One region of the Fodinicurvata sediminis DSM 21159 genome, then DNA from elsewhere that is predicted to be linked to it. Evidence: predicted binding sites of a transcription regulator. Region 1 holds the regulator's gene; the other holds the start of a gene.
What was found. Region 1 encodes PhoB, which activates phosphate uptake and scavenging genes when phosphate is short. Its sites were predicted from a motif close to TNTCATAAAACTGTCA; they were not measured.
Positions count from the first base shown of each region.

Region 2: a site for PhoB is predicted at 2,576-2,591, ahead of G502_RS0104240 (CYTH and CHAD domain-containing protein). Genes of this name have one in related genera too.

Region 1 is NZ_ATVH01000013.1:421,597-427,071, reverse strand. It holds gene pstB (phosphate ABC transporter ATP-binding protein PstB) at 1-688, shown strand, start outside; gene phoU (phosphate signaling complex protein PhoU) at 719-1,489, shown strand; gene phoB (phosphate regulon transcriptional regulator PhoB) at 1,486-2,178, shown strand; gene G502_RS0107085 (bifunctional acetate--CoA ligase family protein/GNAT family N-acetyltransferase) at 2,192-4,927, opposite strand; gene G502_RS19100 (O-acetyl-ADP-ribose deacetylase) at 5,009-5,475, opposite strand, start outside.
Region 2 is NZ_ATVH01000011.1:608,715-614,189, reverse strand. It holds gene G502_RS0104255 (ExbD/TolR family protein) at 1-287, opposite strand, end outside; gene G502_RS18605 (MotA/TolQ/ExbB proton channel family protein) at 253-1,041, opposite strand; gene mnmA (tRNA 2-thiouridine(34) synthase MnmA) at 1,309-2,460, shown strand; gene G502_RS0104240 (CYTH and CHAD domain-containing protein) at 2,626-4,194, shown strand; gene G502_RS0104235 (SixA phosphatase family protein) at 4,197-4,724, opposite strand; gene G502_RS18600 (RNA degradosome polyphosphate kinase) at 4,888-5,475, shown strand, end outside.

The DNA.
Region 1 (5,475 bases):
CCTGGACGTCCGCCCCAACGAGGTGCTGGCGCTGATCGGGCCTTCGGGCTGCGGCAAGTCGACCTTCCTGCGCTGCCTGAATCGCATGAACGACACCATCGACATCTGCCGGATCAGTGGCGAGATTACTTTGGATGGCCAGAACATCTACGATCGCTCCATCGATCCCGTCCAGTTGCGTGCACGGGTCGGCATGGTCTTCCAGAAGCCCAATCCCTTTCCCAAGTCGATCTTCGACAACGTGGCCTACGGTCCGCGCATTCACGGCTTCACACGCGACAAGGAGGAACTGCGGCAGATCGTGGAAACCAGCCTGCGCCGCGCCGGGCTGTGGAAGGAAGTGCACGACCGCCTGGACGAGCCCGGCACAGGCCTGTCGGGTGGCCAGCAGCAGCGCCTGTGCATCGCGCGCGCCATTGCGGTCAATCCGGAAGTGATCCTGATGGACGAGCCCTGCTCGGCGCTGGACCCCATTGCCACGGCCCTGATCGAAGAGCTGATCGACGAGATCAAGCAGAGCTATACCATCGTGATCGTCACTCACAACATGCAGCAGGCCGCGCGTGTCTCGCGCCGCACTGCCTTCTTCCATCTGGGCAACCTGGTGGAGGTTGGCGAGACCGAGCAGATCTTCACCAACCCCGGCGACCAGCGCACACAGGATTATATTACGGGCCGTTTCGGCTGATGCCCCCGGCCCTATCCGCGGAGAGTTACGATGACTTCAGAGCAAGGCGACCACATCATCCGGTCCTACGATGAGGAACTGGAACACCTGAAGGAACTGATCGCCCGCATGGGCGGTCTGGCGGAAACCCAGCTGGCCGACGCCGTGGATAGCCTGGTGCGCAATGACCAGGAACTGGCCACGCGCACCATCCGCAACGACGAGAAGATCGACGAGATCGAGCATGAGCTCGATACCTACACCGTGCGGATGCTGGCCCTGCGCCAGCCCGTGGCCTCAGACCTGCGCATGGTCATTTCGGCGCTAAAGGTGGCCAGCGACCTGGAACGCATCGGTGACTATGCCGCCAACGTGGCCAAGCGGGCGGTGGCCCTGCACCATCAGCAGCCGCTGGATCCCGTGCGCTCCCTGCCGCGCATGGCCAAGCTGGTGCAGACCAACATCAAGCGGGTCCTGGACGCCTATGCCAAACGCGATGCCAACATGGCGCTGAACGTCTGGGAAAGCGACCAGGAAATCGACGAGATGTACACCAGCCTGTTCCGCGAGACCCTGACCTACATGATGGAGGATCCACGCTCCATCACGTCGGGAACCCACCTGCTGTTCATCGCCAAGAACATCGAGCGCATCGGCGATCACGCCACCAACATCGCCGAAATCGTCTATTTCATGGCCACCGGCAACCAGATCATGATCGACCGCCCCAAGGGCGATACCTCCAGCTTCGCGGTTGTCGAACCGCCGAACGAGGACAAGACCCCCGGTTCGGGATCCAACAACGGAGATGAACAAAAATGAAGCCGGTCATCCTGATCGTCGAGGATGAAGCAGCGCTGGTCACCCTGTTGCGGTACAACCTGGAACGCGAAGGCTATGACCTGCTCGAGGCCCGGGACGGGGAAGAGGCCCTGACCGTCGCCCAGGAAGAGAAGCCCGACCTGATCCTGCTGGACTGGATGCTGCCGCTCATGTCCGGGCTCCAGGTCTGCCGCCAGCTGCGCCGCGATCGCGAGACCCGCGAAATTCCCATCATCCTGCTGACCGCGCGCGGCGAGGAAACCGACAAGGTGCGCGGTCTGGAAAGCGGCGCAGACGACTATATCACCAAACCCTTCTCGCCCGCCGAGCTGCTGGCCCGTGTGCGCGCTGTCCTGCGACGCGCGGTTCCTGCAACTTCGGGAGAAACCCTGAGTTTCGCGGACATTTCCGTGGATCTCAACGCCCACAGGGTGCGCCGGGGCGAACGCAACGTTCACCTGGGCCCCACCGAGTTCCGCCTGCTCAGCCACCTCATGCAGCACCCCGGCCGGGTCTTCAGCCGCGAGCAGCTGTTGGATGCCGTCTGGGGTCATGATGTCTATGTCGAGCCGCGCACCGTGGACGTGCATATACGCCGTCTGCGCAAGGCCCTGAACGAGGGCGAGCAGAGCGACTTGATCCGCACGGTGCGCTCGGCCGGCTACTCCCTGGACTCGCCCAGTGCCTGAAAGCCCGGCCTGATCAAGCCTTGCCCTGGGATTTGGCCGGCTCCAGCTTCCGGCTCACACGGACAACGTTGGTGTCTTCGGCCAGCAGGCGACGATCGAAGCCCAGATCCTTGACCAGCTGAAGCATGCGCGCATTCTCGCTCAGGACATCCCCCCAGACTTCCTGGATGCCGCGGCGGGCGGCATAATCCAGGATGCGCCGCATCAACAGGTACCCAAGACCCCGCCCCTTGATGTCAGAGCGCACCGCCACGGCATATTCTGCGCGCTCGTTCTCGGGATCGGCCGCAATGCGCACCACGCCCCACAAATCCTCCGGATTCTCCGGAGAGATGGCGACCAGCGCCATTTCGCGATTGTAGTCGATCTGGGTAAAGCGCGCGGCGGACTCATGGCTCAACTCGGCCATGTGCGAGAAGAAGCGCATGCGCACATCGTCTGGCGTCAGGTGCTTGTAGAGCTCATTCAGGGCCGGCTCGTCCTCGGGCCGGATCGGCCGCATGAAGATCTCCGTCCCATCCATCAAGTGCCCCCACTGCTCCAGCAGGCGCGGGTAGGGCCGGATGGCCAGGCGATAGGCAGGACCACGGCTGTTGTCCACCGCGTCGCGTGGCATCAGCCGCACGCGGGCATCCAGGGCGATCACGCCCTTTTCGTCGGCCAACAGGGGATTGATGTCGATTTCGCGCACTTCGGGCCGCTCGGCCGCAATCTGCGAGAGATGCATCAGCGCCGCTGCAATGGCGTCAAGGTCGGCAGGCGCCTGAGCGCGATAGCCCTTCAGGCGGTCGTGAATCCGGGTTTCGGCCATCAACGAATGAGCCAGTGTCATGTTGAGCGGCGGCAGGCCAACCGCCTTGTCACGGATAACCTCGACGGCAGTGCCCCCTTCACCAAACAGGATCACCGGGCCAAACTGGCGATCCTCGGTCAGGCCCAGGATCAACTCCTGAGCCCCGGGACGCCGGCACATGGCCTGGACGCTGAAGCCATCCACCTGGGCCTCGGGCCGGGCCTGCCGCACGCGTTTCAGCATTTCTTCGGCCGCTATCCGCACCCTGTCACTGTTGGCCAGGTCCAGCTTCACACCGCCCACATCGCTCTTGTGCGTGATGTCCGGGGACAGGATCTTGAGGGCAACGGGAAAGCCGATTTCCTCGGCCTGGCGCACGGCCTCGTCCGGATCAGCAGCCTTGCGGGTCTCCACTGTGGCGACGCCATAGCAGGACAGCAGGGCCTTGGCTTCAGGCTCGCTCAACCATTCGCGGCCTTCGGCCAGGGCCTCTTCCAGCAAGGCTTGCACCGATTCACGGTCCGGATCCTTCTCATCCGGCAGACTGGCTGGCGTTTCCATCAGCTCTTCCTGGCCGCGGCGGTAACGCACCAGGTGCATGAAGCCCCGTACTGCCCGCTCCGGCGTATCATAGGTAGGAATGTGGCTCTCGGCGAAGAGCGAACGTGACTCGGCCACGGCCTGGTCACCGAGCCAGGCGGTAAAGATCGGCTTTCGTTTCCGGGACGGTCGCGCTTGAACGGTTTCAATAACGCTCTCTGCCACGGCATTCGGGTCCGCCACCGCCACGGGACAATGCATGACCAGCAGGGCATCCACGCCCTTGTCTTCCAGCAGGTTCTGCGTTGCGTTCCGATAGCGTTCCGGATCCGCATCCCCGACGATGTCCACGGGGTTGCCGTGACTCCAGGTAGGCGGAAGGGCCGCTTCCAGGCCCTGCATTGTCTCGTCCGAAAGCTCTGCCAGGTGACCCTTGTGTTCGATCAGCGCATCGGTGGCCAGGACGCCCAGGCCGCCGCCATTGGTCAGGATGGCCAGCCGATCACGGTCCCCATGCCGCAGCGGTGTGGATGTCGCCAGTGTCTGTACCGCATCGAACAGTTCCTCCAGCGTGAAAACGCGCAACACGCCAGCCCGCCGGAAGGCCGCGTCATAGACCTCGTCCGCACCTGCCAGGGCGCCGGTATGCGAGGTTGCAGCCTTCGCCGCTTCGGCATTGCGGCCGCCCTTGATGACGATGACCGGCTTGATGCGTGCACAGGCCCGAGCCGCCGACATGAACTTGCGCGCGTCAGTGACCGCCTCGACATAGAGCATTACGGCACGCGTTTGAGGGTCCACCGCCAGGTAGTCCAGCATGTCCCCGAAATCCACGTCCGCCATGTCACCCAGGGAGACAACATGGGAGAAGCCGATGCCGCGCCCTGTGGCCCAATCCAGCATGGCCGTCACGATAGCCCCCGACTGGGTGACGAAAGCCATGTCTCCGGGCAGGGCGGCCTGGTGAGCGAAACTGGCATTCAGGCCCTGGTGTGGGGCCAGCAGCCCGACGCAATTGGGACCGACCACTCGCAGCGTGTGGGGTCGCGCGGCAGACAGCATCGCCTGACGCAGGTTATGACCCGTTTCCTGTCCGCCTTCGCCGAAACCGGCGGTTACCACCACGACAGCCTTGGTTCCGCGCTCGGCCAGCTCGCGGGTGAGGTCCGGCACGGTTTCCGGCGGGGTGCAGATGATGGCCAGGTCGGGCACGCGCGGCAGGGAGGCAACGGAGGGATAGGCCAGCACGCCCTCGATGGATTCCCGACGTGGATTGACCGGCATGATGGGGCCCTGGAAGCCGCTATGAAACAGGTTGCGGGCCAGAAAGTGACCGACCGATCCCTTGCGTCCGCTGGCCCCGATCAGGGCGACGCTGCGGGGGTGGAAGAAGGATTCAAGATTGCGCGTGGTCACGGTGCTGTCTCCCTGGTCCTGTCAGATCCACTTACAGGATGCCGCACTGCAGCGTAAACAGCGGGCAAGGACTGGCAAGTGTCATTCCGGGCTGTCCCCGGACAACAGGTCCCGGTAGACGGCGGCCGTTTCCTCATCGAAGACACAGAAGACGACCCTTGCGGGATGCACCTGCATCTTCATCGCCTCCCGCACGCTGGAGACCGCAATCCGCGCCGCGCGCGCCATGGGAAACCCGAAAATTCCTGTCGAGATGGCCGGAAAGGCGAGGGAATCCAGTCCGTTCTCCTCGGCCAGGCGCAGGCTGTTCCTGTAACAGCTGGCCAGTGCGTCCTCTTCACCGCTGTCTCCGCCCTGCCAGACCGGGCCCACGGCGTGAATGACATGGGTGGCAGGCAGGCCGAAACCCGGCGTGATCCGTGATTCGCCCGTGGGACAGCCGCCCAGCCTTCGGCAGGCCTCGGCAAGCTCAGGACCGGCCGCCCGGTGAATGGCGCCACAGACTCCTCCGCCGGGCCGTAGCTCGCTGTTGGCCGCATTGACGATGG
Region 2 (5,475 bases), on a different contig from region 1:
CTGAGGGCCGCGCCAAGCTCTTCCACGGACATGCGGCGCCCTGAAAGGTCCACCTGGCCGTCCTCATGCACGCGCAACAGCATGGCACCTTCCATGCTGTTGCCGGCCGCGCTCTGAGCGGATGGCGTGCCCAGGGCGATACTGCGCCAATCCATGAAACTGGAGGCCAGCATGAAGAAAACCAGGAGGATGAAGACGATATCGATCAGAGGGGTCAGGCGTACCAGTCGGACAGCTGACCTTTTCTCTGTCTTATTCCGCAGGCTGAAGCCTCGCCCGGGAGACATCGTGGAACTGTCTGGACTCATGACTGCTTTCGACTGAATAGAAGGCGCTGGTGAATACGCGGGTGACACTGCTTTCGATGACATGGGTGCAGTGATCGACCCGGCGCTCGAACCAGCTGAGTGCGAGAATGGCAGGAATCGCAACGGCCAGGCCCACAGCTGTGGTCAGCAGGGCCTCCCAGATGCCGCCTGAAAGGACCGAGGGATTCACCTGGTTTCCGGCCAGTTCCAGTTGCTGGAAGGAGGCGATCATGCCCAGCACTGTACCGAAGAGACCGAGCAGGGGACTGAGACTGCCGGTCACCTCGAGGATGCGTAGATGTGCGCGCAGTGCGTTCAGCTTTTCGCCAGCGATACGTTCCACTTCCTCACGGATGAGCTGTTGTGAAAGGTCGGCGCGGTTCATGCCGCGGATGGCGGCTTGCAGGGGAGCTGCAGCCGGGTGCCTGGAGGCATCCAGCAGGCGCATTGCAGCAGCGGTATTGCCGTTAAGGTATTGATTGAGCGCATCATCCAGGGGACGTGTGCGAGAGAGGTGCAGCCGCTGGAATTGATAGAACTTCAGCAGAATGACACTGAATGCCACGACCGAGAGGACGAGCAAAATTGCGACAACAGGTCCGCCGGCACTCAGGATTTCTCCAAGCTCAGTGAAGGAAGAGAGAAAGCTGCCCTCTTCTTCCATCAGCAGACGCCCTGTTTCCGGGTCTGGCATTGGAAGTGCGTCTGTCTGAACGTAATTGTCGCCGTCCATTGCGATAATCCTTAGAGGGCATGCGGAAAGGCGCTACCTGGAGCGAAGCATCGTGAATGGAGGTTATTATTAGATATGCGACGCATTTTCAACGAGAATGATAGTCACTATTCCTATAGCTGTCCCTAGCCTCATAGCTTCACTACCGTGGGAACGTGCGAGACAGACTTTCTACACCAACGAAATGCGAGCCTTGCATGGACGTCATTTCTGATGCGGAAACGCTGTTGTTGCACTCGTATCGCTGTCCTCTATATTCACGGCATTATGAATTCACTGGGTTTCGACAAGGCTCCGGGCGACACACGGATCGTGGTCGCCATGTCTGGTGGTGTTGACAGTTCCGTAACCGCGGCGCTTCTGCACGAGGCGGGGTATGAGGTCATTGGCATCACGCTGCAGCTCTATGACCATGGAATGGCCGTGGAGCGGAAGGGGGCCTGCTGTGCAGGTCAGGATATCTATGACGCACGGCAGGTCGCCGACAGTCTGGGAATCCCGCACTATGTGCTGGATTACGAAAGCCGCTTTCGTGAATCGGTCATCGACGAGTTTGCCGATAGCTACCTGAACGGGGAAACGCCGATCCCTTGCGTGCGGTGTAACCAGACCGTGAAGTTCCGTGACCTGCTACAGACTGCCAGCGACCTGGGCGCCGATGCCCTGGCCACGGGCCACTACGTGCAGCGCAAGGAAGGCAAGGACGGGGCCGAGATGCACCGCGCTGTCGACCACAGCCGGGACCAGAGTTATTTCCTCTTTGCCACCACGCAGGAGCAGCTTGATTTCCTGCGCTTCCCGCTGGGCGATCTTCCGAAGAGCGAGACCCGCGCATTGGCCGAGCGCTTTTCGCTGCCTGTTGCGGAAAAGCCGGACAGCCAGGATATCTGTTTCGTGCCCAATGGCTCCTATGCACAGGTGGTGGAAAAGCTGCGCCCCGGTTCTGTGGAATCGGGCGAGATCGTGGATTTGGATGGCCGTGTCCTTGGGCAGCACAATGGCATCATCCACTACACCGTGGGACAGCGGCGTGGCCTCGGGATAGGCGGTCTTGAGGGGCCACTCTTTGTCGTGCGCCTGGAGCCCGAGACACATCGCGTCGTCGTGGGGCCGAAGGCTGCGCTGGCGCGAGACCTGGTACATCTACGCGAAGCCAACTGGCTGGGGTCCGTGCCATCCGACACAGAGGGCATGCGCGTGGAAGTCAAGCTGCGTTCGGCCCAGGAAGCCGTTCCGGGCCGTGTCCGCGTGACAGCTGCAGGTGACGGGAAGCGTTGCGAGGTCTGGCTCGACAGCCCACAGTACGGTGTTTCACCTGGACAGGCTGCGGTCTTCTATCAGGGAGATCGGGTTCTGGGCGGCGGCTGGATCGAAGCTGCGGAACTGCGCAACCTGGAAGCTGCACGTCAGGTTGCCTGACACCCTCCAGGCTCGGGTCAATTGATACCCGTCAGGCCGCTCAATCTGGAATGCCAGGGCCTGCCAGTTGACAGGGACAGCAGATCGGGCTGACTATTGGTAAGAAGCTGAAATATTTCAGCTTTGTTACAAGTCTCTGCTTTTTTTCCGTAGGATTTTCCCGTCATGCCTCTGGAACGCGAACTCAAACTGCGCCTTACGCCTGATGCAGTGCGGCGGTTGAGGCAACATCCTGCCATTGCCGAGAAGGTTCGTGGAAGAGCACTCAGCGAGCGTTTGGCCAACAGTTATTTTGACAGTCCGGAAGGCCGTTTAAGGGAACTCTCAGCTGCTTTGCGTATCCGCCGCAGTGGCACAGAACGACGGCAGACACTCAAGATCCTGAAATCGGAGTATGCCCATCTTCTTGGCAGCAAGGGGAGGACCAAGGATAAGGCAGGGGACGGCCCCCTGCATAGTTACCTGGAATTCGAGGGGCTGATCGAAGGAGACCAGCCCGAGCTTGGGCGTATCGACGATTCCGGCTTGCGGAGTGCTCTCGAGGGCGAAGGGCTCTTCGCGAGGCTGGAGCCAATTTTCACAACCGATTTCCATCGCTACAGCCGCTTGCTGGTAGAGGGTGAAAGTGAGATCGAACTCTCAATTGACGAGGGTGAGATCAGAAGCGCAGACCAAGTTGACTCCCTTTGCGAGGCCGAACTGGAGCTTAAATCAGGTCGGGTTTCAGACCTCCTGACATTGGCGCTTCAACTGGCAGAGATCGAACCCTTCTCTCTGGAAACACGTACCAAGGCCCAACGCGGATACGCTCTCGCCCAGACGGGTAACAGCTTGAAACCTGATTTCGGCAGTAAACCTGCCCTGAACAAGAAAGCTACCGTGCGCGAAGCCTTCGAACAGCTCGCCGGGGCGGGGATGTCCCACTTGCTGGGCAATGTGGCGGCCGTGTTGGAGAAGGGCAGCCCCCAGGCCCTGCATCAGCTGCGTGTCTCCGTTCGTCGCTTGCGTGCTCTCTTCAAGATCCATGAACCCTTGTTGCCTGCCGGGACCTATAGCTGGTTTGCGGGTGAATTGCGCTGGTTACAGCAGGAACTGGGACCAGCACGCGAATGGGATGTCTTCATGGACGAAACGCTGACTTCGCTGCGGAAAAGGGTGCCACGGGAAGCGATGGATGGACTGGGCCGATTGCGCAACCAGGCACAACGGCGCCGGACCAGGGCCTACAGCCGAGCTCGAGGCAGTTTGCAGGACTCGCGTTTCCTGATCTTGATCCTGCAGCTCCAGCTGTTTCTGGAAAGCGGGGATTGGGCGACTGGCGATAGCCAGATGAAGGTCCGGACTTTCAGCAAGGATGTGTTGGACAAGCGTCTCAAGAAGTTGCGCAAGCTTGCCCGGAACCATGCAGCCATGAAGGAGGAAGATCTTCACGAGATTCGCATTGCCGGGAAGAAGCTGCGTTATGCGATCGAGTTCTATCGCTCGCTCTATCCGCGTAAGCAGGTAAAGGCCTATTCGTCTTGTCTTGTGTCCTTGCAGGACAGTCTTGGAACGCTCAATGATGCTGTGACAGGTCGAAGGCTACTCGGTGAGCTGGAAACATCAGGACATGCGCCTTCCTATGCTGGTGGTCTCGTACAGGGCTGGCAGGCCGGGCTGATTGAACGTGATCTGCAGGACTTCGTGACGATCTGGAAGCAGTTGGAAAAGCAATCCCCCTTCTGGAGGTTGTGACATTAGTCCTGAACATCGCGCGGCTTGAGGAACAATTCCAGGCGGCCCGTTCCTTCCTGCAGCAGGGACCACGGGGTTTCCGGAAAGCTTAGCAGCACAAAGGCAGCGGTTGGCAGCTTGCGGGACAGATGCGTGATATCCTCCGGCTGCTGTGCCGTGCTGCAAAGTCTGAGGCAGAGCTCATGGAGTCCAGGATTGTGCCCGATCAGCATCACGCGCTGCGCCTGTTCATCCGCTGCCTTGCAGAACTGTAGCAATGCGTCGGCGGATGCCATGTAGAGGGCTCTGGTGACCGTGAACGGAATGGTCTTGTCTCCGAACCATTCCGGTGCCAGCAAGGACCAGGTTTCGCGCGTGCGTTGGGCATCGGAGCAATAAACCCGGTCAGCCGCGAGGCCACGCTCATGCAAGGCGCGGCCCATGGCGTGCGCGTTCCGGCGGCCGCGCTTGGTCAATGGACGCTCGATATCGCCCAGTTCGGGGTTGTCCCAACTTGACTTGGCATGCCGAAGAACGAGGAGCTGCTTCAAAGTGAAGGCTTTATCCAAATCGTTGGTGGAGGTGCGCTATCTCTGCGATCTGTTATCTTACTGTAGTCAAAGGTTGCTATAAATCCGATAGTGAAACGCTTTGGACAAAGCTGAAAGCGAGAAGGGCGTGACGGAAAGCCAGACATCCGCCAGCAAGGAAGAAATCCGAGAAGCCGAGCGCGCACAGGCCACGCCAGAAGACTGGCCGGACGCGGAGTCTCCCGAACGCTTCATCAATCGAGAACTCTCATGGCTGGCCTTCAACGAGCGTGTCCTGGACGAGGCCTTCAACACGAAGCATCCTCTTATGGAACGCCTCCGCTTTCTGTCGATTTCGTCCAGCAATCTAGATGAGTTCTACATGGTGCGCGTTGCCGGCCTGAAGGGACAGGTGGGCGCCGGCGTGAAAAGTCTCAGCCAGGAGGGATGGACACCTGCACAGCAGCTTGCCGCCATCAATGCACGTACGCAGAAGCTGATGCATCGTCAGCAGACATGCTGGATGGAATTGAAGGATGCTCTGCGCGAGGAGCACATCCAAGTCTTGTCCCGGGAGGAATTGACGGAACGTGACCGTGATTGGCTGACTGACTATTTCAGCCGGCAGCTGTTTCCCGTACTGACCCCCATTGCCATCGATCCGGCGCATCCTTTCCCATTCGTTCCGAACCTTGGCTTCGCGATGGTTCTGCGCCTCATTCGGAAAGAGGCGGAAGAGCCGATGACCGGCTTGATCCTGATGCCACCACAG